Regions from separate parts of the Actinomadura sp. B10D3 genome, predicted to be linked through region 4. Evidence: riboswitches for the same ligand, from Rfam matches in the RefSeq annotation. Region 4 holds a riboswitch; each other region holds the start of a gene.

Region 1 (7,515 bases), on a different contig from region 4:
GGCGGGGCGGCAGGTGACGAGCGGCGGCCCGAACTCCCCAGCCAGGGCCGCGCGTCACCGCCGGAAACGAGGGACGACCCTTAAGCCCACCCCATGGGATCGTCCCCCTGTGGCCTACCAGGTGCCGGGGAACATGCGGTGCCTGAGAAGGGCTTCGACCTGATCGGCCGCCGCTTTGGCATCGCCGCAGGGCGCCAGGTAGCCGCACCGCCCGCGCTCCGCAACGTGGTAGCCCCACATGCCGCCGGGAACAGCCAGCGCGGTTACCCCGAGCCCGACGTGATCGTCTGGACCGCTGACGTAGACCCATAGCAGCGGCAGCGTGAACCCTTGTGCGCGATAGAGCCGGACGGGCCGCCAGCCCCGAGGCTCCAGGGCCACGACCAACAGGTTCAGGAACCTTTCCCCCGTAGCGCCGCCTCGGCACGTCCGCCAACGCAAGACGTACCGCTCAACCTGAGCGCTCAGAGGGCGCACTTGGCCCATACGATCTTTCCGCCTTCCGTAATCGGTCGGGTTCCCCAGTCGTGCACGAGTTGCGACATCAGTAGGAGGCCCCGTCCCGAGGTCGCTTCGAAGTCCTCGGGGCCGACCGCCGGGAGCCCCTCCCCCTGGTCCCACACTTCGATTACCGCCAAGGCCGCACGGACGTCGCGGAAGATCCGCACGATGATCTGACCGTCGCCGTGCCGCCATGCGTTGGTCACCAACTCACTCACGACCAGCCGCCCCACGAAGTCGTCCGTGGAACCCCACTCGCGGAACTGCGCGGCGAGGAAGTCTCGCGCTAGTGCTGGCGCGCAGTCGTCGGGGTCGAGAAGGAGTGTCGGGATTTCGGGGGCGGGTGCGGACATCGCTACGACCTTCGGAACGTCTCCGGTTGCTTCGGCTGTCAAGCGTGCCCGCATCGGGCTACGCTCGCTACGTTCCGGAACGGTCCGCAACATGTGGGAGGGGTCATGCACGCGCGGGAATCGCTCGACTCGACGAGGTCGCTTTGGCACTTCATTGCGGTCCACCTGCGCCGCTATCGCGAAGCGCACCATTTGTCCGGGCAGGCTCTCGCCGACCTGCTTGGGTGTGACCGTTCCACTGTTTCCAGGTACGAGTCCGACCGGCTCAGGCTCAAACGGGAGCACGCGGAGATCATCGATCGCATGTGGAACACGGACGGCATGTTCACGGCCCTGATCGGGTTCGCCGAGCGCGCCGACGATGGTGACTGGCTGTTGGAACTCGCCGAGTTCGAAGCTCGCGCAACACGGATCAGGATGTGGGAGGCGTCAGTCGTCCCCGGTCTGCTCCAGACGCCGGAGTACGCGAGTGCCGCGCTGAACGCTGGAACGGCGGACGACCCCCGAGCAACCGTTGAGCGGCGACTGGCACGACAGGCAGCCGTGTTCGACAAGCCGAAGCCCCCGAGGGTGGCGGCCTTGCTCGGCTGGGCAGCGGTTGAACAAGTGGTGGGGGGCGCTGACGTCATGCGCGGCCAACTCGCCCGCTTGATCGAGCTGAGCGAGCTTCCCCACGTCAGCGTCCGAGTTGTGGAGAAGAGCGCGGGGGCGCATCCAGGGCTTGACGGCCCTTTCAAGATCCTCACGGTCGGAGACCGGGATCTCGCCTACACCGAAGCGGCGACGCGTGGCCGCTTCCTCATGGACCCGTTCGACGTCCAAGAGGTGGCAGTAAGGTACGACTTGGTTAGCGACATCGCCGCCCCGGTCGGCCCGACTCGGGCCCTCCTGGAGGCCGAATTGGAGAAGTACACATGACCCAGTGGCGCAAGTCGAAGCGCAGCGGTACGGGCGCGCAGTCCGACTGCGTGGAGGTTGCGAACCTCTCTGGAAACATCGGCGTGCGCGACAGCAAGGACCCGAGCGGCCCCCACATCACGCTTCCGGCCGAGCTCTTCCGCCAGCTAGCAAAGGCCATCAAGCACGGCGCCCACGACGTGCCCTAATAGGGCTACCCCCACAGGCATAGAGAGCCCCCGTCCATCAGCCAGCAGCGGACAGGGGCTCTCCTCTTTCCCTCAGTCGTCCCGCCAGACCGGTTCGAGGAGGTCGGGGTTGAAGGTCGCCCGTCCCTTGCCTGCGGGTGGACGATCACCGCGTGGAACGCTTCCCGGACGTACGTGCGCTTGACGGAAAGCGGGAGCCCGCCGTCTACCTCAGCCAGGTACCAGCGCCGCCGGATGTCGGCGATGTCGGTCGAAGCGCGCTTGCGTCGGGTGTCCGCCGCAGCTTCGGCCTTGTTCTTCTCGGTGCGGAGAGGCCGGCCTCTTCGGGTTCGAGGTTGATCCGGTCTTCCTGCCAGCCGAACGTACGCGGACCACCGACCGACTTGCCACGCTCGGCGCGGGCACGGCGCGGAGGAATCATCGGTCAGGCGACCTGCCTGGGGGTCGGTAGGGTGGGAGTGCGGATGGTTCGCTCGCGTTCTGCGTGAGCGTCGTAAGAGGGAACCCGGTGCGAGTCCGGGACTGCCCCGCAGCGGTGAGCGGGAACGACCGCCGTCATCACGCACTGGGCCACGCGGCCTGGGAAGCGACGGCCAGTAGGACGCCTCGGAGAGGCGATGCCCGCGAGTCCGAAGACCTGCCTCCGCCCGCGCGCCGGCCGGCGTGCGGTGGTCCGCGGCCTCGTGGGACGGTCCGCGCCACGGCGACGCCGTGCCGTGCGCCCTTCCCGCGTGTCCGCCCGTGGCAGAGCGAGGGAAGCCGCCATGAACACCACGATCCTCGGATATCCCCGGATAGGCCCGAACCGGGAACTCAAGGTCGCCACCGAGAACCACTGGGCCGGACGCATCGACGCCGGCGCGCTCACCGAGACCGGTGCCCGCCTTCGGGCGGACGTCTGGACGCGGCTGCGCGACGCCGGGCTCGGCAGCGTCCCGTCCAACACGTTCTCGTTCTACGACCACGTGCTCGACACCAGCGTGTGGGTCGATGCGATTCCCGACCGCTATCGCCACCTGACCGGGTTCGACCGGTACTTCGCCATGGCGCGCGGTGTCCAGGACGTCCCGCCCCTGGAGATGACCAAGTGGTACGACACCAACTACCACTACATCGTGCCCGAGGTGGGGCCGGGGACGCGGTTCCGGCTGGCGGAGGGGGCGGCGGCCAAGCCGCTCGCCGAGTACCGGGAGGCGAAGGCGCTCGGGATCGAGACGCGGCCCGTGCTCGTCGGGCCGCTGACGTACCTGCTGCTGGCCAAGCCCGCGGTGGACGGGTTCCGCCCGCTGAGCCTGCTCGACGGGCTGCTCGACGTGTACGCCGAGGTGCTGGAGCGGCTCGCCGGGGCGGGCGCGGAATGGGTGCAGCTGGACGAGCCCGCGCTCGTGGAGGACCGGACGTCCGAGGAGATCGACGCGCTCGCCCGCGCCTACGCGGGGCTCGGGCGCCTCACCAGCAGGCCGCGGCTGATGGTCGCCACCTACTTCGGCAGAGTCGGCGTGGACGCGTTGCGCGTTCTCGCCAAGAGCCGTGTCGAGGCGGTCGGGCTCGACTTCGTCGCGGGGCCCGAGAACGTCGACGTGCTGGCGTCGGTGGGTGGGCTGCCTCGCAAGACGCTCGTCGCGGGCGTGGTCGACGGGCGCAACGTCTGGCGGACGGACCAGCGGCGGGCCAGGGCGACCTGCGCCTCGCTGCTCGGGCTGGTCGACCGGCTGGTGGTGAGCACGTCGTGTTCGCTGATGCACGTCCCGATCGACCTGGACGCCGAGACGTCGCTGGCGGAGGACGTCCGGAGCCGGCTCGCGTTCGCCCGGCAGAAGGTCGGTGAGGTCGTCGGGCTCGGGCGTGCGCTGCGCGAGGACGTGCCCGCCGAGGCCACGGCGACCAGGCCGGCGGTCGACAGGGCCGTCCGCGAACGCGTGAAGGCGCTCGGCGACGGGCGGCGGGGCGACCGGGCCGCCCGGTTCGCCGCCCAGCGGAAGGCGCTGGGGCTGCCCGCGCTGGCCACGACCACGATCGGCTCGTTCCCGCAGACGCCCGAGATCCGCAAGATCCGCGCCGACCGCCGTGCCGGGCGCATCAGCGAGGAGGCCTACAAGAAGGCGATGAAGGACGAGATCGCCCGCGTCATCGCGTTGCAGGAGGAGCTCGGGCTGGACGTCCTCGTGCACGGCGAGCCGGAGCGCAACGACATGGTGCAGTACTTCGCCGAGCAGCTCGACGGGTACGCGGCGACCGAGCACGGGTGGGTGCAGTCGTACGGGTCGCGGTACGTCCGCCCGCCGATCCTGCACGGCGACGTAGCGCGGCCCCGTCCGATGACGGTCGAGTGGGCGACGTACGCGCAGTCGCTGACGGGCAAGCCGGTCAAGGGGATGCTGACCGGTCCGGTGACGATGCTGGCGTGGTCGTTCGTCCGCGACGACCAGCCGCTCGCCGACACCGCCCGCCAGGTCGCCCTCGCCTTGCGGGACGAGATCGCCGATCTGGAGGCGGCCGGGATCCGCGTCATCCAGGTGGACGAGCCCGCGCTGCGCGAGCTGCTGCCGCTACGGGCCGCCGACCGTCCCGCCTACCTGGACTGGGCGGTCGGTGCGTTCCGGCTCGCCACCTCGGGGGTCGCCGACACCACCCAGATCCACACGCACATGTGCTACTCGGAGTTCGGGGAGATCATCGGGACGATCGGCGAGCTGGACGCCGACGTCACCAGCGTCGAGGCGGCCCGCTCCCACATGGAGCTGGTCGGCGACCTGCGCGCCGCCGGGTACGAGAACGGCATCGGGCCCGGCGTGTACGACATCCACTCCCCGCGCGTCCCGTCCGCGGAGGAGATGGAGGAGAACCTGCGGCGCGCGCTCCGGGCGGTGGAGCCCGCGCGGCTGTGGGTCAATCCCGACTGCGGCCTGAAGACCCGCGCCTACCCGGAGACGGAGGCGTCCCTGCGCAACCTCGTCACGGCGGCCCGGCGCGTCCGGAAGGAGATCGCGGGCTGACGCCCGGGGGTCGCGTGGCCCGCCCCCCCCGCCGGGCCACGCGACGCCGGGCGGGGTCACCCGCGCTCAGGGTCGTCCAGCGTCTCGCAGAGCTGGACGATCTGTTCGCAGGCTTCGGTGATGTCGGTGATGGGCAGGCATCCGACCGCGCCGGAGCGGGCGCACCAGCGGAACGACGCGGCCTCGCACCAGACGGTCAGGTCGCCCTGGCCGTGCAGGACGGGCTGACCGGACTTCTCGGTGGGGGTGAGGTGGACGATCCCGCGCCGGACGATCAGGGCGTGGAGGTCCCGCGTGGCGTGCGGCCCGTCCACCCGCCAGACATGGCGGCGGCGCACGGTGTGCGGGAGCGGGAGGGCGAACCAGGTCGCCTTACCGGGGACGGCCGGCGTCCGCAGCCGGGACCGCGTGGGGTGGTGGCCCCACCGGCCCCGCGCGAGCAGCTCGACGATCTCCAGGCCGCGGCCGTGGTCGAGGACGTCGTCGCCGGGGCCGGCGGGCGGGCGCCATCCGCGCAGCGTGTCGAAGGTCTTGACGACGAGCTCGTCCCGTCCGTGCCCGTCGTCGCGCTGGTAGACCCAGAGCTCGGCTCCCGGGGAGCCGTCGCGGGACGTCGCGTGCTGCAGGACGTTGGTGGCCAGCTCGCTGACCATGAGCGTGATGTCGTCGACGTCGCCGACCGACAGGCCGAGCGCGGGCAGGAGGCCGGTGACGTGGGCGCGGGCGACCCTGGCGATGGAGGTGTCCGCGGGCAGGGGGAGGGCGGCGCAGCCGCCGTTCTCCAGCCTCCAGGGGATCCCGCACATCGCTGCGGCCTTCGTCATGACGCCCACCCTCACAGGGGTCGTTAGCGGAGCCGGTCGGATCCAGACATTCGCGACATGCGTCCTCATGGTTCGCGACTCGCTATGTGTGAATCACAGATCCAAGCCTCGCACATTTCCGGCCACCTCGGGCAGCGGACCGCAAGGATCATTCACCCACAAGTGAGACGTTCACCGATGCGCCCGAAATGGTCCAAACCACATCGCCTGGGAGCGCCTGAAGCGTGTACCGGCGGACAGGCGACCGGGCGGTCGTGCCGCTGTAGCGTGGACGTCGCCTGAGAGAGGGCCGCACACATGAAGATCCCCCAGGGGTGCAGCCCTGGGGGATCTGTGTGCGGCCCGGTCAGCGGTCGTAGCGTCCCGCGCGGACGTCTTCGAGGAACGAGGCGAAGACGGTCCGGGCGACGACGTGCGCCCCGGCCTCCGGGGTCCTGCTGTCACGCAGCCCGGTGGCCGTCCCGAGGTCGGCGACCTCGACGCAGCCTCCGTTGCTGCTCGCGCTGGCGGTGGCCTTGAACCACCGTGCCTGAGAGAGATCCATACCGGTCTACTCCAGCGTTGAGATCAGTTTCTGCAGATGGTCCGCGGTGTCGGCGGGGCCGAGCGCGGCCTGGCGGATCTGGTCGAAGATGGCGTCATAGGCCTCCACGTCGCCGGGGGTGTCGATCTCCTGGATCGCCGCGTCGTTCTCGAGGAAGACCATGGGCGGCTCGTCGCCGGGGAACCGGAAGATGTTGACCAGCGTGGACATGCCCGGGTGCAGCCCGTCGGCGAGCCGCAGCAGCCGCAGCTCCACGTTGGGACGCCGGGACATCGTCAGCAGATGGGCGAGCTGGGCCCGCCGGTCGCCGGCGTCGCCCCACTCGTACATCAGCGACGCCTCGGTGATGACCGCGATCAGCTCCGGGGCGTGCTCGTCCCGGTCGAGGATCTGCTGCCGTCTCAGCCGGGCCCGCAAGGCGCGCTCGCGCCATTCGGGCGTTCTGGTGCCGGACGACAGGAGCGCCTGCATGTACGGCAACGTCTGCAGCAGCCCCGGGAGTACCAGCGGCATGACCACCCGGATGCTCGACGCGTCTCCCTCGAACCCGGGGAACTCGTTGTCGAACACATCCGAGTAGTCACGCCACCAGGCCCGCTGGCGCGCGCGAGCGGCGAGCTCTTCGAGTTCGTCGAGATCGCTGCCCTCGTAGATGCGCGCCAGATCGCGGATATCACTGAGCTCGGGCCGTACCCAGCTGTTGGCCTCGAACCGGCCGACCTTGCCCCGTCCCCAGTTCAGCCGGTCGCAGACCTGGTTGGCCGTGTATCCCGCCTCGACGCGCAGCTCCTTCAAACGGCGCGCCAGCCCCCGCTTGGCGATGGTGGCCCCGTACGCCTCGCTCACCGGAACCACCTCCCTTGACATCCGGCCGCCATCAGCATACGCCTTCCGAACTTGTGAATCACAGATCCCATCGGATCAGGAAGCGGCGCGATCGAACTCGCCCTTCCTGACACCGTCCAGGAAGCACGCCCACTCGTGCTCGTCGAAGACCGAGATCAGGTCACCGGACGTGCGCAGCAGCGTCCACTCCCCGACGAACGCCACCTCGATGGCGCCCTCGTCGCTCTCCGACCGCTTCCAGTCCAGAGCGTCCGGATCGACGCCCAGTTCCTCGACCGAGGGTTTCCTCATTTCGGCTTCCTCGCCACAGCGCAGTATCCCCACCGCGACCCATCACTGTCGGCG
Region 2 (7,515 bases), on a different contig from region 4:
TCCCACGGCTTGAGGATGTCCGAGAGCGACAGGACGCAGAAGTCGTGTCCGAGCGGTGCGCCCGCCCTCGCCGCGACGGCCTGCGCGGCCGTCAGCCCGGGCACGACCCGCACCGGCACGTCCGCGAACGCGTCCTCCGCCGCGGCCTCCAGCACGGCCGCCGCCATCGCGAACACGCCCGGATCGCCGGACGAGACGACGGCCACCCGTGCCCCGTCCCGCGCGAGGGCCAGCGCGTGCCGCGCCCGGTCGGCCTCCACCCGGTTCCCGGACGAGTGCCGCCGCTGGCGCGGGTTCGCGGGGACCCGGTCCAGGTAGGGGGCGTAGCCGACGAGGTCGGTCGCGGACGCGAGGACGTCCTGCGCCTCCGGGGTGAGCCACGGCCGTCCCGCCGGCCCGAGCCCGACGACCGCCACCGCGCCGGCGCCGCGGGCCGGTTCGGGGGGCGGCGCGGTGAACGACCTCTCCGCCGGGCTCGTCAGCAGGGCGAGCGACATGTACGGGACGTCCGCCGGATCGACGTCGGCGAGCGGGACGACCCGCTGCCGCTCGGACGAGGCCCGCTCGACGTACCAGGCGTCGCCGAGCCTGCCGGCGTCCTCGAACGCCTGCCTGACCTTCGGGAACGTCCGGCCCAGCTTGAGGACGGCCGCGGCGTCGGTGTCCCGCAGCCGCTCGGCCAGCTCGCCGCCGGGCAGCGTGCCGGGCAGGACGGTCAGCGTCTCCTCCCGCTCCGCCAGCGGACGTCCCGCCGCGGCCGACGCCGCGCTCAGCGACGTCACACCGGGCACCACCTCGGTCGGGTAGTGCGGGGCGAGCCTCTTGTGCAGATGCATGTAGGACCCGTAGAACAGCGGGTCGCCCTCGCTCAGGACCACCACCGTCCGTCCCGCGTCCAGGTGGGTCGCGAGACGGGCGGCGCAATCGGCGTAGAACTCGTCCAGCGCCCCCTGGTAGCCGCCCGGATGGCCGGTCGTCTCGGTCGTCACCGGATAGACGAACTGCTCCTCGACCTGCCCGTCGCGCAGGTACGGTTCGGCGACCGACCGGGCGATGCTGCGGCCGTGCCGCGCGCAGTGGTAGGCGACGACATCGGCGTCGCCGATGAGCCGCGCGGCCTTCACCGTGACCAGCTCCGGGTCGCCGGGTCCGACGCCCACGCCGAACAGCCGTCCCGCCATCACTCCGCCTCACCGGCGATGGCGTTGACCGCCGCCGCCGTCATCGCGCTGCCGCCGCGCCGCCCGCGCACCGCCAGATGGTCGAGGCCGCTCGCGGCGAGCGCCTCCTTCGACTCGGCGGCGCCGATGAACCCGACCGGCACGCCGATGACCGCCGCCGGGCGTCCCGCGCCTTCCTCGACCATCTCCAGCAGCCGGAACAGCGCGGTCGGCGCGTTGCCGATGGCCACGACCGCCCCGTCCAACCGGTCGCGCCACAGCTCCAGGGCCGCCGCGCTGCGCGTGGTGCCGAGCCGCGCTGCCAGCTCGGGCACGCCCGGCTCGCCGAGCGTGCACACGACCTCGTTGCCCGCGGGCAGCCGGGGCCGCGTGACACCGGCCGCGACCATGCGCGCGTCGCAGAGGACCGGCGCGCCGTCCAGCAGCGCCGACCGCGCCCGCTCCACCACGCCCGGCGACCACACCAGGTCCTCGACGAGGTCGGTCATCCCGCACGCGTGGATCATCCGCACGGCGACCCGGGCCACGCCGTCCGGCAGCCCCGACAGATCGGCCTCCGCGCGGATGGTCGCGAACGACCGCCGGTAGATCTCGGCGCCGTCCCGGACGTAGTCGATCACTGCTGTCCCTTCGCCGTCTTCAGCACGACCGGGCCGCGGGGCATCCCGCAGCGCCGCTCGCATCCCGCCCAGTGGACGGGGGTGTCGGGGGCACGGCTCAGGCCCGCGACGAAGCGCCGGGCCTCTCCCTGCACGTCGCCCTGCGATCTCGCGCAACCGGGACTGCCCGTGCACGCGGTGACGCCGATCCAGGGTGAATCGGGGTCGGTCGCGAACCCCGCGGAGCCGAGCCGTCCCGCGATGCGGTACGCGTCCGCCGGGCCCAGGTCCCGGACGACGGCGCTGCGCCAGGGCGTCACCCTGACCTCGTCCGCGACGCCGGCGAGCGCCTCGGCCTGCGCGCCGGACAACCGGCCGAGCGGCGGAACGGCCTCCAGCGCGACCAGCCCGTTCCGCTGCGGGACGACCCCGGCGTGCGGACGCGGCGGCTCCAGGGCCGCCGCGGTCCGCACCAGCTCTCCGCCGAGCTCGGACGCCACACGCCGCGGGCCGTCGGGCACCTCCGCCAGGCGCCAGGCGTCGCCTCGGATCGAGAGGAAGATCTCGGCCGCCGCGACCATCGTCCGGACCGGGTCGCCGGGCGGCAGGACGCTCGGAAGCCCGGCCAGCAGGAAGCCGCCGGGAGTGTGCGTGAGGTCCGCTTGCAGCGAGGCCACGTCGCCGCTGCCGTCATCGAAGGCGAACAGGAACCGTCCCGGCAGCCCTGCCAGCGGCGGCCGTCCGCACAGCGCCCGATCGAGGTCCGTGACCAGCGGGTCCGTCTCCAGGGCGCCGTGCTCGCCGCGCCCGCCGAGCGGCGAGGCGACGATGTTGCGCACACGCTCATGTGACGGAGAGGGAAGCAGCCCGGCGGCCGCCAGCCGCTCCGCGAGCGCCGCCGGGTCCCGGACGCCGCGCACCTGGAGGTTGCCCCGGGACGTCAGCTCGATGACGTCCGAGCCCAGGTCGCGGGCGGCGCCTCCGAGCACCCTGAGCTGCGCGGACGACACCGCGCCCCCCGGCACCCGGACGCGCGCCAGCGCCCCGTCGGCGGCGTCGTGTGTCTGCAGCGCCCCAGGACACGCGTCGGCACGGGCTCTGACATTCGGCACGGGGAGGATGTTAACCACACTTTGCGGGCGGGCCGCGCTGCCGTAGGGTTCTGGGCAGGCGATGGCAATGGGAGGAAGCCGGTGCGAATCCGGCGCGGTCCCGCCACTGTGACCGGGGAGCGAACCCCGCCGAAGGCCACTGTCCGCACGGACGGGAAGGCCGGGGCGAGCGTCGATCCGGGAGCCAGGAGACTCCTGCCGTCGCGACACCCGCGACCGGGGCGAGGACCCCAGGGGGAGGAACGGCCGTGTCCGCTGGCACCGTCCTGCTGCTGTCGACGTCCGACACCGATCTGCTGAGCGCCCGCGCGTCCGGAGCCGGCTACCGGCTCGGCAACCCCGCGCGGCTCTCCGTGGACGACCTGCCCGGGCTGGTCGAGGGAACCGATCTCGTCGTGGTGCGGCTGCTCGGCGGGCGGCGCGCGTGGGAGGACGGGCTCGACGCCCTGCTCGCGGGGCCCCGGCCGGTCGTCGTCCTCGGCGGCGAGCAGGCCCCCGACGCGGAGCTGATGGAGCTGTCGACGGTGTCCGGCGGCGTCTGCGCCGAGGCGCACTCCTACCTCGCCCACGGCGGTCCCGCCAACCTCGCCGAACTGCACGCGTTCCTGTCGGACACGGTGCTGCTGACCGGACGCGGGTTCGGGCCGCCGCGGCCGGCGCCCGCCTGGGGACGGCTCGAGCGCGAGACCCGCGGCGGCGACGGCCCCGTGATCGGCGTGCTCTACTACCGCGCCCACCACATGGCCGGGAACACCGACTTCGTCGAGGCCCTGTGCGAGGCCGTCGAGGACGCCGGCGGGCGGCCGCTCCCCGTGTTCTGCTCGTCGCTCCGCACCGCGGAGCCCGCACTGCTCGACACGCTCCGGGAGGCGGACGCGCTGGTCGTGACCGTCCTCGCGGCGGGCGGGACCAGGCCCGCCACGGCCGGGGCCGGGGGCGACGACGAGGCGTGGGACGTCGGCGCGCTGGCCGCGCTGGACGTGCCGATCCTCCAGGGCCTCTGCCTCACGACGAGCCGCGCCGAGTGGGAGGCGAGCGACGACGGCCTGTCCCCGCTGGACGCCGCGTCGCAGGTCGCGATCCCCGAGTTCGACGGGCGGATCATCACCGTCCCGTTCTCGTTCAAGGAGACCGGCGAGGACGGCCTCACCGTCTACCGGGCCGATCCGGAGCGGGCGGCGCGGGTCGCCGGGATCGCGGTCCGGCACGGGCGGCTGCGGCACACCCCGCCCGCCGAGCGGCGCATCGTGGTGATGCTGTCGGCGTACCCGACGAAGCACTCCCGCGTGGGCAACGCCGTCGGTCTCGACACCCCGGCGAGCACCGTGCGGCTGCTGGCGCGGCTCGACGCGGCCGGGTACGACCTCGGCGAGGGCTTCCCCGGCGTCCGGGAGCAGGACGGCGACGCGCTCGTCCACGCGCTCATCACGGCCGGCGGGCAGGACGAGGACTGGCTCACCGAGGAGCAGCTCGCGGGCAATCCGGTCCGCATCTCGGCGGCGTCCTACGAACGCTGGTACCGCACCCTCCCGGAGGTGTTCCGGGGCGAGACGGAGCTGCACTGGGGCGCGCCTCCCGGGCAGCTGTTCGTCCAGGACGGCGACATCGTGCTCGCCGCCCTCCGCGCCGGGAACGTCGTCGTCATGGTGCAGCCGCCGCGCGGCTTCGGGCAGAACCCCATCGCGATCTACCACGACCCCGACCTGCCGCCGAGCCACCACTACCTGGCCGCGTACCGGTGGCTGGCGGACGAGTTCGGCGCGCACGCGATCGTCCACGTCGGCAAGCACGGCAACCTGGAGTGGCTGCCCGGCAAGGCGGCGGGCATGTCCGCGTCCTGCGGCACCGACGCCGCGCTCGGCGACGTCCCGCTGGTCTACCCGTTCCTCGTCAACGACCCGGGGGAGGGGACGCAGGCCAAGCGCCGCGCGCACGCCGTCCTCGTCGACCACATGGTCCCGCCGATGGCCCGCGCCGAGACCTACGGCGACATCGCCCGCCTCGAACAGCTCCTCGACGAGCACGCGACGATCGCCGCGATGGACCCGGCGAAGCTGCCCGCGATCCGCGCGCAGATCTGGACGCTCATCCAGGCCGCGAGGCTCGACCACGACCTCGGCCTGGACGACCGCCCGCACGACACCGAGTTCGACGACTTCCTCCTGCACGTGGACGGGTGGCTGTGCGAGGTGAAGGACGCGCAGATCCGCGACGGCCTGCACGTCCTCGGCGAGGCGCCGGAGGGCGCGGCCCGCGTCGACCTGGTCCTGGCCATGCTCCGCGCCCGCCAGATGTGGTCAGGACGCGAGACGCTCCCCGGCCTGCGCGAGGCGCTCGGCCTCAGCGAGGACGGCGGCGAGGCGCTCGGCGACGTCGACGCGGCCGAGGCCACAGCCCGCGAGCTCGTCCAGGCCATGGAGGACGCCGGCTGGGCCGTGGACGCCGCCGCCCGTGCCGCCGAAGCACTCCCGGAGGGCCGCCGCGAAGCAGTGACACGCGTGCTGGAGTTCGCCGCGTCCGAGGTCGTCCCGCGCCTGGCCCGGACGCCCGACGAGCTCGACCACGTCCTGCACGCGCTGGACGGCGGGTACGTCCCGGCCGGTCCGAGCGGTTCGCCGCTGCGCGGGCTCGTCAACGTCCTGCCGACCGGGCGGAACTTCTACTCGGTGGACCCGCGCGCCGTCCCGAGCCGGCTCGCCTGGGAGACCGGGCAGGCGATGGCCGCCTCCCTGCTGGACCGCTACCGCGCCGACCACGGCGAGTGGCCGCGCTCGGTCGGCCTGTCGGTGTGGGGGACGAGCGCGATGCGCACGGCGGGCGACGACGTCGCCGAGGTACTCGCCCTGCTCGGCGTCCGCCCGGAATGGGACGAGGCGTCCCGCCGCGTCACCGCGCTGGAGCCGATCCCCATCGCGGAACTGGGCCGGCCGCGCATCGACGTGACCGTCCGCATCAGCGGCTTCTTCCGGGACGCGTTCCCGCACGTCGTCGCGATGCTGGACGACGCCGTCCGCCTCGTCGCCGGGCTCGACGAGCCCGAGACCGACAACCACGTCCGGGCCCACGCCCAGGCCGACCTCGCCCGGCACGGGGACGAGCGGCGGGCCACGCTGCGCGTCTTCGGGTCCGCGCCCGGCGCCTACGGGGCCGGGCTGCTCCCGCTCATCGACAGCCGCAACTGGCGGGACGACGCCGACCTCGCCGAGGTGTACGCGGTGTGGGGCGGCCACGCCTACGGGCGCGGCCTCGACGGCGTCCCGGCCCGCGCCGACATGGAGAACGCCTACCGGCGGATCGCCGTCGCCGCCAAGAACATCGACACCCGCGAGCACGACATCGCCGACTCCGACGACTACTTCCAGTACCACGGCGGCATGATCGCGACCGTCCGCGCGCTGACCGGCAGCGCCCCGGAGGCCTACGTCGGGGACAGCACCCGCCCGGACGCCGTCCGCACCCGGACCCTGTCGCAGGAGACCGCGCGGATCTTCCGGGCCCGCGTCGTCAACCCGCGATGGCTCGCCGCGATGCGGCGGCACGGCTACAAGGGCGCGTTCGAGCTGGCCGCGACCGTCGACTACCTGTTCGGCTACGACGCGACCACCGGCGTGATGGCGGACTGGATGTACGACCGGCTCGCGGCCGCCTACGTCCTGGACGAGGAGAACCGCGCGTTCATGGAGGAGTCGAACCCGTGGGCGCTGCACGGCATCGCCGAGCGGCTCCTGGAGGCGGCCGAGCGCGGCATGTGGGAGCACCCCGACCCGGAGATCCTCCAGGGCCTCCAGGAGGTCTACCTCAAGACCGAGGGCGACCTGGAGGACGACACCAGCCGCTGAGCCGCCTCCGGGTATCCGGCCCAGTGCAGGTGCAGGTAGGACGCGGTGACGCGGTCGTCCCCGAACCCGTCGGAGCCGTCCCGCCACCGGAACAGCGGTGCCGCGCCGGTGGACAGGGCCGTCCGGTGGAACTCGTGCCCCCGGAACCGCTCGCCCGGCCGGGTCAGTGGCGACTCCGCCACGGCGACCGCCTCCCGGTACCCGAGCGTCAGCCGGGGCGTCATCGCCGCCCGCCCCGGCACCCGCCCGCACATCGCCAGCCCGTCGAGCCCCTCGCACAGGTACAGCAGCCCGGCGCACTCGGCGGCGACCGGCCCGGCGAACGCGGCGACCTGCGCGAGCATCGGCGCGTTCGCGGCGAGGTCGGCGGCGTGCACCTCGGGGAAGCCGCCGCCGATGACGAGCGCGCCCGTCCCGTCCGGGAGGCGCTCGTCGCGCAGCGGATCGAAGACGGCGACCTCGGCGCCCGCCGCGCGCAGCAACTCCACGTGCTCCGCATAAGAGAAGGTGAACGCCGGACCGCCCGCCACCGCGACGACCGGGCCGCCCTCCACCGGGACTACCTCCCCGGCCGGGTCCCACGCCGCCCCCGCGAGCGGGGGAGCGGTGCCCGCCAGCCGCAGCAGCGCGTCCAGATCGCAGGAGCGGCCGACCAGCTCACCGAGCCGCTCCACCGCCCGCACGGCCTCAGGCCCCCGCTCCGCCGCCGGGATCAGCCCCAGGTGCCGGGACGGCGTGACGACCGCGTCGTCCCGCCGGATCGCGCCGAGCACCGGCACGCCCG
Region 3 (7,515 bases), on a different contig from region 4:
GTCGGCGGCGACGGCAGGTGCCCGCGTGGACGCCGGGCTCGACCCCGGGGAGGCGTCGCCGGCAGATGACGGCTACGGCAGGGATCATGAGCGCCTCGCTCACACCACGCCCCGCCATCACCACATGTCGCGCCATGCACATCTTGTTGTGACCTCTTCATGATCGGCGTTTATGGGGCATGTGTAAGGATCGGGTTATTCCGGTTCTGGGGAGGGTGCTGTGCGGGTCGGTGTGTTGCTGAGCGAGCGTGGCGGTGCGGATGCGCTCGCCGAACTGGCGGACGATGTGCGGCAGGCGGCGGACGACGGGTTCCCCTCGGCGTGGCTCTCGCAGATTTTCGGGCTGGACGCGCTGACCGCGCTGGCCGTGGCGGGGCAGGGGGTGCCGGGCATCGAACTGGGGACCGCCGTGGTGCCGACGTATCCGCGGCACCCGGCCGTCATGGCGCAGCAGGCGCGCACGACCGCGCTGGCGTTGCAGGGGCGGCTGACGCTCGGCATCGGGCTGTCCCACAAGATCGTGATCGAGGACATGTACGGGTACGACTTCGGCCGGCCGATCCGGCACATGGACGAGTACCTGTCGGTCCTGGTGCCCCTGCTGAACGGGGAGAGCGCCGCGTTCACCGGTGAGACCGTGACGGGGAACATCGGGTTGAGCGTCCAGAACGAGGGGCGCGTGCCCCTGCTGCTCGCCGCGCTCGGGCCCAAGATGCTGAAGCTGGCGGCGGAACGCGCGGACGGGACGGTGCTCTGGATGACCGGTCCGGTGACCGTGCGCGACCACATCGCGCCGACCATCACCGCGGCGGCACAGGCGGCCGGACGGGACGCGCCGCGGGTCGTGTGCTGCCTCCCGGTCTGCGTGACCGACGACGTGGAGCGGGCCAGGGAGCGGGCCGCGAAGACGTTCGAGGTGTACGGGACGCTGCCGTCCTACCGGGCGATGATGGACCGGGAGGGCGTCGAGGGCCCCGGAGACCTCGCGGTCGTCGGGGACGAGGACGCGGTCGCGGCGAAGCTGGAAGAGCTGGCGAAGGCCGGCGTCACCGATTTCGTCGCCGGCGAGTACATGCCGGGCGACGACCGCAGGCGCACCCGGGAGTTCCTCAAGACCGTCACGGGGCGATGAGCTCGTAGAGGTTGCCGCTGGAGTCGGAGAAGAAGAGGCCGCGCCCGCCCAGCGGGTGGTTCTCGTCGACCCGCCCGTTGTCCGGGTGGGCGGGGTCGTCGCCGTACGGGATCTCGCGGGCGTCGAGGCGGTCCCGGACGGTGTCGAAGGTGGCGGCGTCCACGTCGAAGGCCAGGTGGTGGCCCTGCGGGTAGGCGACGGTCATGAAGTCGAGGGTGAGCTCGTCGTTCACGCGGATCGGGACGAAGTGCCGCGCGTGCGGGTGGACGCCGGTGTAGGGCAGCCCCATGACGGTGGCGAAGAAGCGGGCGGCCTCGTCGTTGTCGGCGGCGGTCACGATCGTGTGGTTGAGCGTGATCGTCATTCGGGGGCTCCTTCCTTGAGGGCTCCGTGGAGGAAGACGTCCAGGTAGTCGTCGACCGGCAGCGGGTCGGGCGTCTCGGGGCCGCCGGGCGGGCGGGAGCGGGTGAAGAGCAGGCCCATGAACAGGCTCGCGATCTGCTCGGCGGGCAGGCGCAGCCGGTCGCGTTCCGGTTCGAACAGGTCGGCGAGGGCGTCGCGGGTGCGGGTCATCGCGTTCTCGCGCCCGGCGCCGGGATGGTCGCGGCCGCCGGGCAGGCCGCGCCCGCCGCGGCCGGTGGCGTGCAGCGCGCCGATGACCAGGCCCATGCGGGTGAGGTAGGCCTCCACCGCGGCGGCGGCCTCGGCGAGGCGGGCGGGCAGCGGCTGGTCGAGCGGGATCGCCTCGATCTCCGCGAGGACGTGCTCGCCCCGGAGCGCCTCGGCGACGCACGCGTCCAGCAGTTCCTCCTTGTCGGCGAACACCCGGAAGATCGTGGCCTCGCCGATCCCGGCCGCGCGGGCGATCTGGCCGGTCGTGACGGCGGTGCCGTGCTCGGCGACCAGCGGCAGCGCGGTCCGGACGATCATTTCGCGGCGTTCCGGGGGGCTCATCCCGGGAGCGCGCCGCCGTCTCTTCTGCTCCATGCCCGCCAGGCTACGGAGTGAGTACTCACTCCGTCAATGTCGAAGTGAGTATACTACTCACTCCGCGGATTCCGACAGACCCGCACTCATGGGCTGATACCGTTGCGATGCTGCGCGCCTGGAGCGAAGTCCGGTGAGAATCCGGCGCTGTCCCGCAACTGTGGTGCCCTTCCGAGTGGCCGAGCCAGGTCGCCTCCTCGCGCGCCGACGACCGTCGACCTCGTGGAAGGGCGATCCGTCCTGAGCGGGCCGCGGCTTCCCGCAGCATGGAGGCTCCTGTGAGACCCGTACGCACCCTCGGCGCGGTGATGGCCATCGGCGCCGTCCTGTTCGCCTCCGCATGCGGCGGCGACGACGCGGCGTCCGGAGACGGGACGACGTCCGCCGAGCAGTCCGTCACCGTCCAGGCCGCGAACGGCGCGGTGACGGTGCCGGCGAAGCCGAAGCGGATCGTGTCCCTCTCCCCCACCCACACCGAGACGCTGTTCGCGATCGGCGCCGGTCCGCAGGTGGTGGCGGTGGACGAGTACTCCAACCACCCGGCGAACGCGCCGAAGACGAAGCTGTCCGGCTTCAAGCCGAACGCCGAGGCGATCATCGCTTACAAGCCGGACCTCGTCGTGCTGTCCGACGACCTGAACGGCGTGGTCAAGGCGCTGGAGAAGGTGAAGGTGCCGGTCCTGCTGGAGCCGGCGGCGGCGAAGCTGGACGACGCCTACGACGAGATCACCGACCTCGGACAGGCCACCGGCCACACCGCCGAGGCGAAGAAGGTCACCGACGGCATGCGGGCCTCGATCCAGCGGACGGTCGCCGCGTCGTCCAAGGCCAAGGGCCTCACCTACTACCACGAGCTCGACCAGCAGCTTCACTCGGTGACGTCGCAGACGTTCGTTGGCCAGGTGTACGCGCTGTTCGGCCTACAGAACATCGCCGACAAGGCCGGGAAGGCGTCCGGCGGATACCCGCAGCTGTCCCGCGAGTACCTGCTCAAGCAGGACCCGGACCTGATCTTCCTGGCCGACACCAAGTGCTGCGGGCAGAACGCCGCCGCCCTCGGCAAGCGCCCCGGCTGGTCGGACCTCAAGGCCGTCAAGGGCCAGGGCGTGGTCGAACTCGACGACGACATCGCCTCCCGCTGGGGTCCCCGCCTGCCGGAGTTCGTGAAGGCGATCGGCGACGCCGCCCAGAAGGTCCAGTGACCGGGGACTCCCGCCCGTGAGCAAGCGCCCGGCCCGCTCCGGAGACGTCCCCGACGACCAGACCAAGACGTCTGCGCGACGCGGGCAGAAGCCCGCGTGGCGCGGGCGGGGGGAGGCGCGGCAGCAGGCCCGGCTGCGGCCGCTGCCGCTCGCGGTGGCGGTGGGCCTGCTGGTGGCGGCCCTGCTGGCCGGGGTGCTGGTCGGGGCGGCCGGGCTGCCGGTGGCGGGGGTCCTGAAGGCCCTCGCCGACAAGATCCCGTTCGTGCACGTCGACTCGGGGTTCGGGGTGATCGACGAGAACGTGCTGTTCGAGCTGCGCGTGCCGCGGGCGCTGATGGCGGCGCTGGCCGGGGGGATGCTGGCGGTGGCGGGCGCCGGATACCAGGGCGTGTTCCGCAACCCGCTCGCCGACCCGTACCTGCTCGGCGCGGCGGCCGGTGCGGGGGTCGGCGCGACGGTGGTGATCGTGCTGGTGCCGGGCGACCCCGGATACGGGGTGCCGCTGGCCGCGTTCGCCGGCGCCATGGGCGGGGTGTTCCTGGCGTACGCGCTCGGCAACGTCGCGGCGGGACGCGGGAACGGGGCGGCCACGCTGGTGCTGGCGGGGGTGGCGGTGTCGTCGTTCCTGGCGGCGGTGCAGACGTTCATCCAGCAGATGAACGCGCAGGAGCTGCAGCGGATCTTCTCGTGGATCCTCGGCGGCGTCGGGACGGCCGACTGGCACCAGCTCGGTCTGGTGGCCCCGTACGCGCTGGTGTCGGCGGTCGTGCTGCTCGCGCACGGCCGGCTGCTGGACGTGCTGAGCGTCGGGGACGAGGAGGCGGCGTCGCTCGGGCTGGCGGCGTCGCGGGTGCGGCTGACGGTGCTGGTGGCGGCGTCGCTGGCGACGGCGTCCGCGGTCGCGGTGAGCGGGCTGATCGCGTTCGTCGGCATCGTCGTGCCGCACATCGTGCGGCGGCTGGCGGGCGGCTCGTACCGGATCGTGCTGCCGCTGTCGCTGCTCGGCGGGGCGGCGTTCCTGGAGGCGGCGGACCTGGTGGCGCGGACGGCGGTCAAGCCGGGCGAGCTGCCGCTCGGCGTCGTGACGGCGTTCGTCGGCGGGCCGTTCTTCGTCGTGGTGCTGCGCGCCTCCCGCAGGCAGGTGGACACGTGACGGTCGCGGTGCGGGGGCTGGACGTCGCGCTCGGCGGGCGGCCGGTGCTGGAGGGGGTGTCGCTGGACGTCCCCGCCGGGACGTGGACGGCGGTCATCGGGCCGAACGGCGCGGGGAAGTCGACGCTGCTGCGCGCGGTCCTCGGGCTCGTCCCGTCCCGCGGCGAGATCGCCCTCGCGGGCGAGGACCTGCAGACGCTCAAGCCGCGGCAGCGCGCCCGGCTCGTCGCCTACGCCCCGCAGAGCCCGAACCTCCCGGTCGGCATGACGGTGTTCGACTACGCCCTGCTGGGCCGCTCCCCCTACATCCCGCATCTCGGGCGCGAGAGCGCGCGCGACCGGGCCATCACCGGCGAGGTGCTCGGCAGGCTGGACCTCACCGCCTTCTCCGCCCGCCCGCTCGACCACCTGTCCGGCGGGGAGCGGCAGCGCGTGGTGCTGGCCCGCGCGCTCGCCCAGCAGGCCTCCGTGCTCCTGCTGGACGAGCCGACCACCGCGCTGGACATCGGCCACCAGCAGCAGGTGCTGGAGCTGATCGACCAGCTGCGGCTGTCCGACGAGCTCACGGTCGTGACCACGATCCACGACCTGACCCTGGCGGGGCAGTACGCCGACGGCCTGGTCCTGCTGTCGGGCGGGCGGGTCGCCGCGGCGGGGCGGCCCGAGCAGGTCCTCACCCGCGCGACGGTCGAGGAGCATTTCGGCGCGCGGGTGCACGTCACGTCCGGTCCGGGCGGCCGGCCGATCCTGTCACTGGAGCGTCCGTGAACATCGAGACGGTGTGGCGCGAGGAGGACGGCGCGCGGCTCGCCATGACCGTGTGGCGGCCGGGCCCCGGGCACCGGATGATCTCCTCGGCGATGCTCGGCGGCGGCATCGGCCCGGCGCGCTGGGTGCTGAACGCGCAGGTCCCGGGCAGCTACTCGCGGACGGACCCCGTCGCGCACCTGGCAGAGCTGGCGGCGTCGCAGGGGCTGGACGGCCGGGGCGCCGGGATGCTCACGGCGGCGTCGGTGGCGCGCACCATGCGGCGCGACGACGAAGGGGTGAGCGTGTCGGCGACGGTCGGGCTGCGCGTCCCGACCTGGGCCGCCGCGCCCGCCGGGACGCCCGATCCCGAGCTGGCACCGCTCGCGGAGGGCGGCGCGTCCGAGCCCGCCCGAGCGCCCGGGACCGTCAACATCGTGGTCGGCGTGCCGGTGCCGATGAGCGACGCGGCGCTGGTGAACGCGGTCGTCACCGCCACCGAGGCCAAGACGCAGGGACTGCTCGAAGCGGGGTTCCCGTGCACGGGGACGGCGTCGGACGCCATCTGCGTCGTGGTCGAGACCGGCGGGCAGGAGGAGATCTTCGCGGGCCCGCGCTCGACATGGGGGTCGAGGATCGCCCGCGCCGTGCACGCCGCCGTGCACGCGGGGGCCGTCGACTACGCCCGGCTCCTGGAGGGCGGGGACTAGCACCGGCCGCCGTACCACCCCGGTGCGGTACGGCGGCCGGTCTCAGGGCCAGTGCAGTGTGGGGTTGGCCTCACCTCCTCCATATGCGCGTCCTCCGACCGGCGTGACCGTCAGCCGGCATGGGGAAGGCGATGTCCGTATCCGTTGGGGCCGTTGTGCCCGTTACGGCTGTTGTGACGGAGCGGGTCGGTGGCGAGCGGGTCGCCCCCGATGTCCAACAGGGACCCGTTCATCGGCGGCAGGGAGTGCAGCCCGGTCGGCGGCTCCCGGTCGACGGGCGGGCGCGGGCCGGGCTGCCCGTCGACCGCCGCGGTGAGCGCGTCGACGCGGCGGCGGGCGCGGTCGGCCTCGGCGCGGGCGGCGTCCCGTTCGGCGGTGAGCGCCCGGACCGCGGCGCGCAGCTCGTCGGCGGTGCGGGTGAGCTGCCAGGTGTGCTGTTCGAGCTCGCGGGCCCGCGCCTGGATCTGGTCGCGGTCGGCGACGGCCTGCCCCCGCTTGGCCTCGGCGTCGCGGACGGCCGAGCGCAGGTCATCGGCGGCGCGGGTGGCGGCCTCGGCCTCGACGCGCTGCCCCTCGACGAGGGTCTCGGCCTCCGACAGCCGCCCGTGCAGCGAGACCAGCTCCGCGCGGGCGCTCTCCAGGGAGGAGAGCAGCTCGCCCTCCCGGGAGGCCATCCGGTCGCGTTCGCGCTCGGCGGCGAGGCGGGCCGCGCGGGCGCCCTCGGCGTCGTCCTCGGCCTCCTGGCACTCCTGGCGCGCGGCGTCGCGTTCGGCGGCGAGGCGCTCGGCCTCCGCGCGGGCGGACGCGGCCTCCTGCTCGGCGGCCTCCGCCCGGGCCCGCGCGGTGGACGTCTCCCGCCACGCGAGCCGCGCCTGCCGCTGGGACTCGTCGCGCTCCCGCTGCGCGATCGCGACCTGCCCGGCGGCCTCGGCGCGGACGTCGGCGACCCGCCGCTCGACGCCGGCGACGCTCAGCTCGGACATCAGCGATCCGGCGAGCCGGTCGGCGAGGCCCTCCAGCCGGTCGACCATCTCCCACGTCCAGGCGACCTGGCCGGTGAGGCCGGGGGATTCGAGGCCGCGCTCGCGGCTCGCCAGCGCGGCCTTCTCGCACGCGCCGTCCCCGTCCTGGCAGTAGCGGACGGTGCGGGCGCCGCGCACCGGCTGCGGCACGGGCCGTCCGCAGCCGGCGCACGGCCAGACCGCGACCGGGTCACCGAGGCGTGCGATCCCGGCGCGGTCGTCTTCGAGGGCCGGCGGCTGCCCCGCGCCGGCCGGGATGGTCAGGTCGGCCGACGGGTCGGTCTGCCGCGCGGGCGCGCGGGCGGCGTCCGACGCGGCCTGGAGCAGCGCCGCGGCGTCCGCGGACGCCCGCGCCGCGTCCGGTCCCCCGACCTGGCCGCCGGAGGGCGCGGGGTCGCCCTCGGCGTAGGCGGCCGGGTCGGTGATGACGGGAAGGTCGGTCTGCGTCGTGGCGGCGGGGGTCGGGGCGACGTTGTCGATCGGGGCGACCTTCTGGTCTTCCATGTGCCGTGGTACGCACGAACACCGGGAGGCGTTCGACGTTTCCGGCAACGACTTGCGAC
Region 4 (7,515 bases):
ACGTCGCCGGGGGCGCGGCCCTCCCGCTCGGCGAGGATGGCGGTCACCGTGCGCATCGTGTCGACGAAGTTGGCGAACGCGGCGCCGCGCAGCGCGGGGACGGACAGGATGAGGACGGCCCGGTCGCGTCCCGCGGCGAGGTCCTCGGAGGTGAACCCGCCGAGGACGTCCCGCAGCGCGGCGCGCAGGGCCTGGACCGGGGTCAGCTCCGGCGGCTGGGCGCGCAGCGACGCGAAGATCAGGGGATCGGCCTCGTCGCTGATGACGAGGTCCTCCTTGGTCGGGAAGTAGCGGAAGACGGTGGTGTGCGCGACCTCGGCGGCCTGCGCGATCTGCTCGACGGTCGTGGCCTCGTAGCCGCGCTCGCGGAACAGCCGCAGGGCCTCGCGCTGGATCGCGGCCCGGGTCCTCGCCTTCTTCAGCTCTCGCAGGCCCTGCTTCGGCGGCATCCTCGGCCCTTTCGCTACCTCGTCCCGACCGAGGAGCCTACTGTCACCTCCGCCGGGGCGTCCCGGAGCCGCTCGCCCTCCACGTCCACGTGCGGCAGGACGCGGGCGAGGCGGGCGGGCAGCCACCAGCCGGCGCGGCCGAGCAGCGCCATCACGGCGGGGACGACCGTCATGCGGACGAGGAACGCGTCGAAGAGCACGGCGGCGGCCAGCGCGAAGCCGAACGACTGCACCATCGGCGTCGCGGACAGCAGGAACCCGGCGAACACGCAGACCATGATGATCGCGGCGGCGGTGACGACGCGGGCGCCGTGCGCCAGCCCGGCGACGGCGGCGCCGGTGGGTGAGGCGCCGCGGACGTGCTCCTCGCGCATCCGGGTGACGAGGAAGACCTGGTAGTCCATGGCCAGCCCGAACACCATGCCGATCAGCATGACCGGCAGCACGTTGACGATCACGCCGGAGGCGTGGACGCCGAGCGGTCCCTCCAGCCGGCCCTCCTGGAACACGGCGACGACCGCGCCGAACGTGGCGGCCACGCTGAGCAGGAAGCCGAGCGTGGCCTTCAGCGGCACCAGGAGCGAGCGGAACACCAGCGTCAGCAGCAGGAACGCGAGGCCGACGACGACCGCGAGGTAGGGGACGAGCGCGCCGGCGAGCTTCCCGGACGTGTCGATGTCGATCGCGGTCTGCCCGGTGACCGCGACGGTCGTCCCGTCCCAGGAGCGGTCGCGGATGGTGTGGATGAGGTCCTCGGTGGCCTCGGCCGTCGGCCCGGTGTCGGGGACGACGCCGACCAGCGCGGTGTCGCCGGCCGGGCTCACCACGGGCGGGTCGACCGCGGCGACGCCGTCCAGGGCGCTGACCGTCGTCGCGACGCGCTCGGCGGCGGCCTTCGTGTCGCCCTCGGCCTGCACGACCAGGGTCAGCGGCCCGTTGATCCCGGGGCCGAACCCGTCCGCGAGCAGGTCGTAGGCCTGGCGCTGGGTCGTCCCGGGAGGGGCGGTGCCGTCGTCGGGGAATCCGAGCCGCAGCCCGAGCGCGGGCGTCGCCGCCGCGAGCAGCCCCGCCACGGCCACGACCAGCACCGGGACGGGGTGGGAGGTGACGAACCGCCCCCAGCGCAGCCCGGCGGAGCCGCCGGGACGGCGGCGGGCCGGCGCGCGGCGGCCCGCGAACCCGAGCAGGGCCGGGAGCAGCGTGAGCGCGACCAGCACCGCGACGGCCACGGTGAACGCGGCGGCGAGCCCGAGTTTGGTCAGGATGGGGATGTTCACGACGGCGAGCCCGGCCAGCGCGATGACGACCGTCAGACCGGCGAACACCACGGCGGATCCGGCGGTGCCGGTGGCCCGGCCCGCCGCGTCGGCGGGCTCCCGGCCGTCCAGGACCTCCTCGCGGTAGCGGGAGATGATGAACAGCGCGTAGTCGATCGCGACGGCGAGGCCGAGCATGAGCGCGAGCGCCAGGATGTCGGAGCTCAGTTCCACGAACCCGGACGCGGCGCCGATCGCCGACAGCCCGATGACGATGCCGACGGCGGCCGTGAGCAGCGGCAGCCCCGCCGCGACGAGAGAGCCGAGCGTGACCAGCAGGACGACCGCGGCGGCCACCACGCCGAGCAGCTCGCCCGCGCCCTCCTCGGGGGGCGCGACGGCGTCGCCGCTCAGCTCCGTGCGGACGCCCGGGACGGCGGCGGCCTCGCGCAGCGCGTCGCGTTCCGCGCCGGTCAGCTCCGTGGCCCGGACGCGGTAGGCGACCTCCGCGAGCGCGACGCGGCCGTCGGGCGAGACGGTGTGCCGGGCGTAGGGGGAGGCGACCTCGGCGACCTTCGGCGCGGCCTCCATCCGGGCGACGGCCTGCTCGACGGCGGCCCGGGTCGCGGGGGCGGTCAGCGACCGTCCGGCCGGGACCGCGAACACGACGCGGGCGGACGCCCCACCGGCCGCGGCCTGCGGGAACCGCTCCGCGACCAGGTCGTTCGCGCGTTGCGCCTCGGTGCCGGGGACCGAGAAGGCGTCGGGTGCCGGCTCCGACAGGAGGGCCGCGCCGGACACGCTGAGGACGAGCAGCCCGGCCCACAGCAGGACGACGAGCCTGCGCCGCCGGAAACAGAAGCGCCCGAGCCGGGCCAGGACGACCGCCACGACACCCCACCACCAATCACTAGTAGAGTAGGAAGTGTTAGTGAGCTAGCGCGATCTGTCAACCGTGCCCGGAAACGTGAACGTGCCGCCCTCCCCGTGGGAGGACGGCACGTTCGGTGCTGCGAAGGATCAGTCGGTGGCGTACTCGGCCGTCTCCGCGCCGGTGGTGACGCGGCGCAGGCCGGCGTTCTCCAGCACCCGGGCGGACGCCGGGTTCGCCAGCTCCACGGTCGCGACGACCGTGTCCACGTCAGGCGCGGCCAGGGCGAACGCCACGATGGCGCGGGCGGCCTCGCTGGCGTAGCCGCGGCCCCGCCGGGACTCCACGACGCCGTAGCCGAACTCGACGCGGCCGTCGCCGGGCGGCCAGAACAGGCCGATGGCGCCGACGACCAGCCCGGTGGACCGCTCGATGATCTGCCGCTGGCCGTACGCGCCGAGCGCGTCCGGGTCGCGGGCGATCACGCCGGCGATGACGCGGTCGCCCTCGGCGGGGAAGTCGTCCGCCCAGTGGGCCTGCCGCAGGCCGTCGACGACGGCGGCGACCTCGGCCGCGGTCCACGGGCGCAGGACGAGACGATCGGTGATCAGGTCGGATGAAGACAAGCGTGGCTCCTGCTCGAACTGGACGTCCGGGCCGCGCTCAACGGCGCGCGCACCGGACAAGGGCATGCTGACGAAGGGCCGCGCGGGCCATATTCATCAACCTCCCTCGTCGCAGGAACGCGATGCAGGCTACTACTACCGGATGTAGGGCGGCGCGACGCCCCAGCCCCAGTGCGGCATGGGCGCTTCCAGGGGCGGCTTGGCGTCCGGCTGGGAGTTGGCGAGCGCGATGCGCGTCCCCCACTCGATGTAGGACGCGAACGCGGCGCGGAACTCCGGGTCGTCCGGGAGGCCGGTCTCGTCGGCCGCGTTCATCGATGCTGTAGCGGATGTACTCGACGATCATGACGGCCCCCACGTGCCTCCGGTCGGGTAATCACCGTAATCCTGTAATCACCCGACCGGAAGGCGGTGGGTCAGTCCGCGGGGGCGGAGGAGCGGCGGAGCCAGGCGACCACGCCGGCCGCCGCCGCCAGGACCAGCGCGATCAGGCCGATCCAGAGCCAGCCCGACGACCCGCCCGACTCCTGCGCGGACGCGGCCTTCGTCGCGGACGGCGCCGGCGCGGCGGGCCGGGCGCCGCCCGATGACCCCCGCACGGTGAACGCGTAGGAGCCGCTCACGGGGTGGCCGTCCGCCGACACGACACGCCAGCCCACCGTGTACTCGCCGTTGGGCAGCGCCCCGGTGACCGCCTGCGTGACCTTGTTGTCGACCGCGCGGGGCGGCCCCGCCTGATACTGCCGGTCCGCGGCGTCCGTCAGCACGACGCGCGGCAGCCGGATCGGATCGGAGTAGGTGAGGACGATCTCCGACGGCGCCGCGACCGTCGCGTCCTTCGCCGGGCTGGCGCCGGTGAGCGCGGCGTGCGCCGAGGCGGGGGGCGCGGTGAGCGCGAGCACCGTCCCGGCGGCCGCGGTGCCCGCGGTGACCCGGAGCGCCGCCCGGGTCATGCCCGGCTCCGCGCCCTGGTCACGCCGTACGCGCCGACGCCGATGCCGATCACGCCCACCGCGAGGCCGGCGCCGCCGAGCAGCCGCGCCGTCCCGTCATCGGCGGACGCCGCGGGCCCGCTCGCCGAGACGGGCTTCACCTGGGCGCTCAGGCCGGTTCCGGTCGCGGTGCCCTCGGGGAGCAGCTTCAGGACCGGCGACGGGTGCTCCGGCTCCGCGGCCCCCTCGGCCGGAGGCTCCTCCCACTTGACGACCTCGCCGCCCGTGTAGGTCTGGTCGGCCTTGAAGACGAGCTGGCCGGTGTCGGTGGGCAGCGGTCCGAGCGAGACGTCGAACTCCTGGAACCGGCCGGGCTCGATCTCGCCCCCCGACCAGGTGATCTCCGTGATCGCCTCGGTCAGCTCGGCGCCGTGCGCCTGGATCGGCTTCGGGAGCTTGGACTTCTTCGTCTTCACCGTCCAGCCCGGGGTCGGGCGGACCGACACCGACGCCAGCGGATGGTCGGCGGGCAGGTGCACCACGACCTTGGTCGTGGACGCGTCGTCGCGCTCGTTCGGCACGCGGAACGAGACCTTGGCGTACGAGCCCTGCTCGGCCGCCTTCGGGTTGACGGTGACGTGCGCGGACGCGGCCGCGGCGAACCCGATCACGGCCATGGAGGCGAGCGACGCGACGGCGCCTGCGCGCCGGGCGCCTGGAAGGAAACGCATGGAGGAACTCCGTTCGAGTCGTACGGGAAAGGCCGGACGCGCCAGGAAGCGGCGTCCGGTGATGTACTGCGCTCGGGCTCAGAGGTGAGCGAGCGCCCTCGAACGCGGCGGGGGACCCCGCCGGACCACCTGGTGCCGCAGGGACCGGCCGGTGGCCGTGATGGCGGCCGGTGCTCGCGCCGTCCGGCGGGGACGCGCCGGCGGCTCGGCCGGCTCGACGGCGAGGAGGGCCAGGAGCAGCCGGATCGGACGGTTCGCCAGCGCGGCGACCTGCCGCGCCAGCGCCCACGCGGCCCGCTCGCCGCGGCGCAGCCACCAGGCCGCGACCAGCGCGGCCACGCAGTGCGCGAGCGTCATCGCGAGGCCGCTCCCGGCGCCGCCCTGGGCCGCCCCGCCGGCCATCGCGGCGTGCGCCTCCGGCATGTGATGCCCCGCCGGCCCGGACGCGGCGGCGAAGAGCGTGTGCAGCGCGAACTGCCCGCCGAGCAGCCCGCCGAAGATCGTCGCCAGCGAGCGCTCATGGCCCGCCAGCACCGCCGTCACGCCGAGGACCGCCGCGAACCCCGCCAGCGCCGACCAGGCCGGGACCGGCACCCCGCTCGCCAGGACGTGCCCGAGGGTCGCCAGCGTGACGCACACCGTGGCGAACACCACGGCGCGCGCGGTCCTGAACAGCGGCTGCGAGGCGGGCGGGGGCATGGCGCCACCATCGTCCCACCCCGGGCCGGGGTCGCGCATCCGACCCGGCGAATCCGCGACACACCCAACATCTTGGGGTTGTGCAAAGATCGTCGACTACATGTAGGGTTCAATCCCGTGCTGGTACGCCCCCGCCGCACGTGCGGCGGGGGCGTCGTAAGAGGGAACCCGGTGCGAGTCCGGGACTGCCCCGCAGCGGTGAGCGGGAACGACCGCCGTCATCACGCACTGGGCCACGCGGCCTGGGAAGCGACGGCCAGTAGGACGCCTTTCGAGGCGGCGCCCGCGAGTCCGAAGACCTGCCCGCACGACCGGTTCGGGGTCCGTGGTCGGCCCCCGGATCGCCACGTCCAGGCCTCGCGGGTGGGCCGGGGGCGGAGCGCGGCATGCCGCCGCGTCCCCGTTCGCATGCCTCCGCGAGGCGGCTTGCGAGGGGAGATGCACGTGACACAGGCTCTGGCCGCGCCGCCTTCGGCGCCGATCGCCGCCGAGGTCGAGGCGGCCTGCGACGGGGTTCCCGGCGTGGACGCCGGACGGCTGCTCGCCGCCGTCCGGGCCGCCGGCGGCGACGACGCCGGCGCGCTGCGGGACCTGGCGATCGGCGAGGCCGCCGCCCTGGTGCCCGCCGAGCCCGGCTACTCCAGGGTCGCCGCCCGGCTCCTCGGCGGCCGGATCCGGGACGAGGCCGCGTCCGCGGGGGTCCGGACGTTCGCCGAGTCGGTCGCCGCCACGCACCGGGAGGGCCTGCTGGCGGACGCTCCGGCGGCGTTCGTCGCCGCGCACGCGTCCGCGCTGGACGCCCTCGTCGACGAGTCCGCCGATGACCGGTTCGAGTACTTCGGGCTCCGGACGCTCTATGACCGGTACCTGCTGCGGCATCCGCGGTCGCGGCTCGTGCTGGAGCGCCCGCAGCACTTCCTTCTGCGGGTCGCGTGCGGGTTGTCCGAGACCGTTGGCGAGGTCGCGGAGCTGTACGGGCTGCTCAGCACGCTGGCGTACCTGCCCAGCTCGCCGACGCTGTTCAACTCCGCGGCCCGCCGCCCGCAGCTGTCGTCCTGCTTCCTGCTCGACTCCCCGCGGGACGAGCTGGAGTCGATCTACGAGCGGTACGGGCAGATCGCGCGGCTCAGCAAGTACGCGGGCGGCATCGGCGTCTCGTGGACGCGGGTGCGGTCGCGCGGCTCCCTGATCCGCGGGACGAACGGGCACGCGAACGGGATCGTCCCGTGGCTGCGCACGCTCGACGCGTCCGTCTCCGCCGTCAACCAGGGCGGCCGCCGCAAGGGGGCGGCCTGCGTCTACCTGGAGCCGTGGCACGCCGACGTCGAGGAGTTCCTGGAACTGCGCGACAACACCGGCGAGGACGCGCGCCGCACCCACAACCTGAACCTGGCCAACTGGATCCCGGACGAGTTCATGCGCCGCGTCGAGGCCGACGGGACGTGGTCCCTGTTCGACCCGAAGGAGGTCCCCGAGCTGGCCGACCTCTGGGGCGAGGCGTTCGACGAGGCGTACCGGGCGGCGGAGAAGGAGGGGCGGTTCGTCCGGCAGATCCCGGCCCGCAAGCTCTACGGCCGGATGATGCGCACGCTTGCGGAAACGGGCAACGGGTGGATGACGTTCAAGGACGCCGCCAACCGCGCCTGCAACCAGACCGCCGAGCCCGGCCAGACCGTCCACCTGTCCAACCTGTGCACCGAGATCCTTGAGGTGACCGCGGACGGGGAGGCGGCCGTCTGCAACCTAGGCTCGGTGAACCTGGCCGCGCACGTGGACGCCTCCGGGATCGACTGGGAGCGGCTCCGCTCGACCGTGCGCACCGCCGTCCGGTTCCTGGACCGCACCATCGACAGGGGCTTCTACCCCACGCCGGAGGCGGAGAAGGCGAACCGCAAGTGGCGGCCGGTCGGTCTCGGCGTGATGGGCCTCGCGGACGTGTTCTTCACGCTCC

Evidence for each region. Region 4 has a riboswitch for cobalamin ahead of ABGB11_RS05640 (ribonucleoside-diphosphate reductase subunit alpha). Riboswitches for the same ligand answer to the same signal wherever they lie in the genome.
Region 1: it holds a riboswitch for cobalamin, as region 4 does, so the genes downstream of both, metE (5-methyltetrahydropteroyltriglutamate--homocysteine S-methyltransferase) here and ABGB11_RS05640 (ribonucleoside-diphosphate reductase subunit alpha) in region 4, are expected to answer to the same signal.
Region 2: it holds a riboswitch for cobalamin, as region 4 does, so the genes downstream of both, cobN (cobaltochelatase subunit CobN) here and ABGB11_RS05640 (ribonucleoside-diphosphate reductase subunit alpha) in region 4, are expected to answer to the same signal.
Region 3: it holds a riboswitch for cobalamin, as region 4 does, so the genes downstream of both, ABGB11_RS38490 (ABC transporter substrate-binding protein) here and ABGB11_RS05640 (ribonucleoside-diphosphate reductase subunit alpha) in region 4, are expected to answer to the same signal.

Annotation. Positions count from the first base shown of each region.
Region 1 is NZ_JBDPLY010000026.1:61,571-69,085, reverse strand. It holds gene ABGB11_RS31190 (hypothetical protein) at 115-381, opposite strand; gene ABGB11_RS31185 (ATP-binding protein) at 465-854, opposite strand; gene ABGB11_RS31180 (helix-turn-helix transcriptional regulator) at 960-1,772, shown strand; gene ABGB11_RS31175 (DUF397 domain-containing protein) at 1,769-1,960, shown strand; cobalamin riboswitch at 2,426-2,603, shown strand; gene metE (5-methyltetrahydropteroyltriglutamate--homocysteine S-methyltransferase) at 2,725-4,956, shown strand; gene ABGB11_RS31165 (ATP-binding protein) at 5,013-5,780, opposite strand; gene ABGB11_RS31160 (DUF397 domain-containing protein) at 6,127-6,324, opposite strand; gene ABGB11_RS31155 (helix-turn-helix transcriptional regulator) at 6,331-7,170, opposite strand; gene ABGB11_RS31150 (DUF397 domain-containing protein) at 7,246-7,461, opposite strand; gene ABGB11_RS31145 (SAM-dependent methyltransferase) at 7,458-7,515, opposite strand, start outside.
Region 2 is NZ_JBDPLY010000010.1:31,752-39,266, forward strand. It holds gene ABGB11_RS17100 (precorrin-2 C(20)-methyltransferase) at 1-1,181, opposite strand, end outside; gene ABGB11_RS17105 (precorrin-8X methylmutase) at 1,181-1,801, opposite strand; gene ABGB11_RS17110 (precorrin-3B synthase) at 1,798-2,892, opposite strand; cobalamin riboswitch at 2,964-3,087, shown strand; gene cobN (cobaltochelatase subunit CobN) at 3,141-6,731, shown strand; gene ABGB11_RS17120 (cobyrinate a,c-diamide synthase) at 6,686-7,515, opposite strand, start outside.
Region 3 is NZ_JBDPLY010000040.1:56,489-64,003, reverse strand. It holds gene ABGB11_RS38505 (LLM class F420-dependent oxidoreductase) at 221-1,132, shown strand; gene ABGB11_RS38500 (VOC family protein) at 1,119-1,496, opposite strand; gene ABGB11_RS38495 (TetR/AcrR family transcriptional regulator) at 1,493-2,119, opposite strand; cobalamin riboswitch at 2,208-2,328, shown strand; gene ABGB11_RS38490 (ABC transporter substrate-binding protein) at 2,398-3,321, shown strand; gene ABGB11_RS38485 (iron ABC transporter permease) at 3,455-4,474, shown strand; gene ABGB11_RS38480 (ABC transporter ATP-binding protein) at 4,471-5,241, shown strand; gene ABGB11_RS38475 (adenosylcobinamide amidohydrolase) at 5,238-5,930, shown strand; gene ABGB11_RS38470 (chromosome segregation ATPase) at 6,041-7,456, opposite strand.
Region 4 is NZ_JBDPLY010000002.1:496,401-503,915, forward strand. It holds gene ABGB11_RS05605 (TetR family transcriptional regulator) at 1-449, opposite strand, end outside; gene ABGB11_RS05610 (MMPL family transporter) at 464-2,596, opposite strand; gene ABGB11_RS05615 (GNAT family N-acetyltransferase) at 2,726-3,202, opposite strand; gene ABGB11_RS05620 (hypothetical protein) at 3,338-3,517, opposite strand; gene ABGB11_RS05625 (copper resistance CopC family protein) at 3,619-4,155, opposite strand; gene ABGB11_RS05630 (YcnI family protein) at 4,152-4,865, opposite strand; gene ABGB11_RS05635 (hypothetical protein) at 4,944-5,564, opposite strand; cobalamin riboswitch at 5,669-5,886, shown strand; gene ABGB11_RS05640 (ribonucleoside-diphosphate reductase subunit alpha) at 6,009-7,515, shown strand, end outside.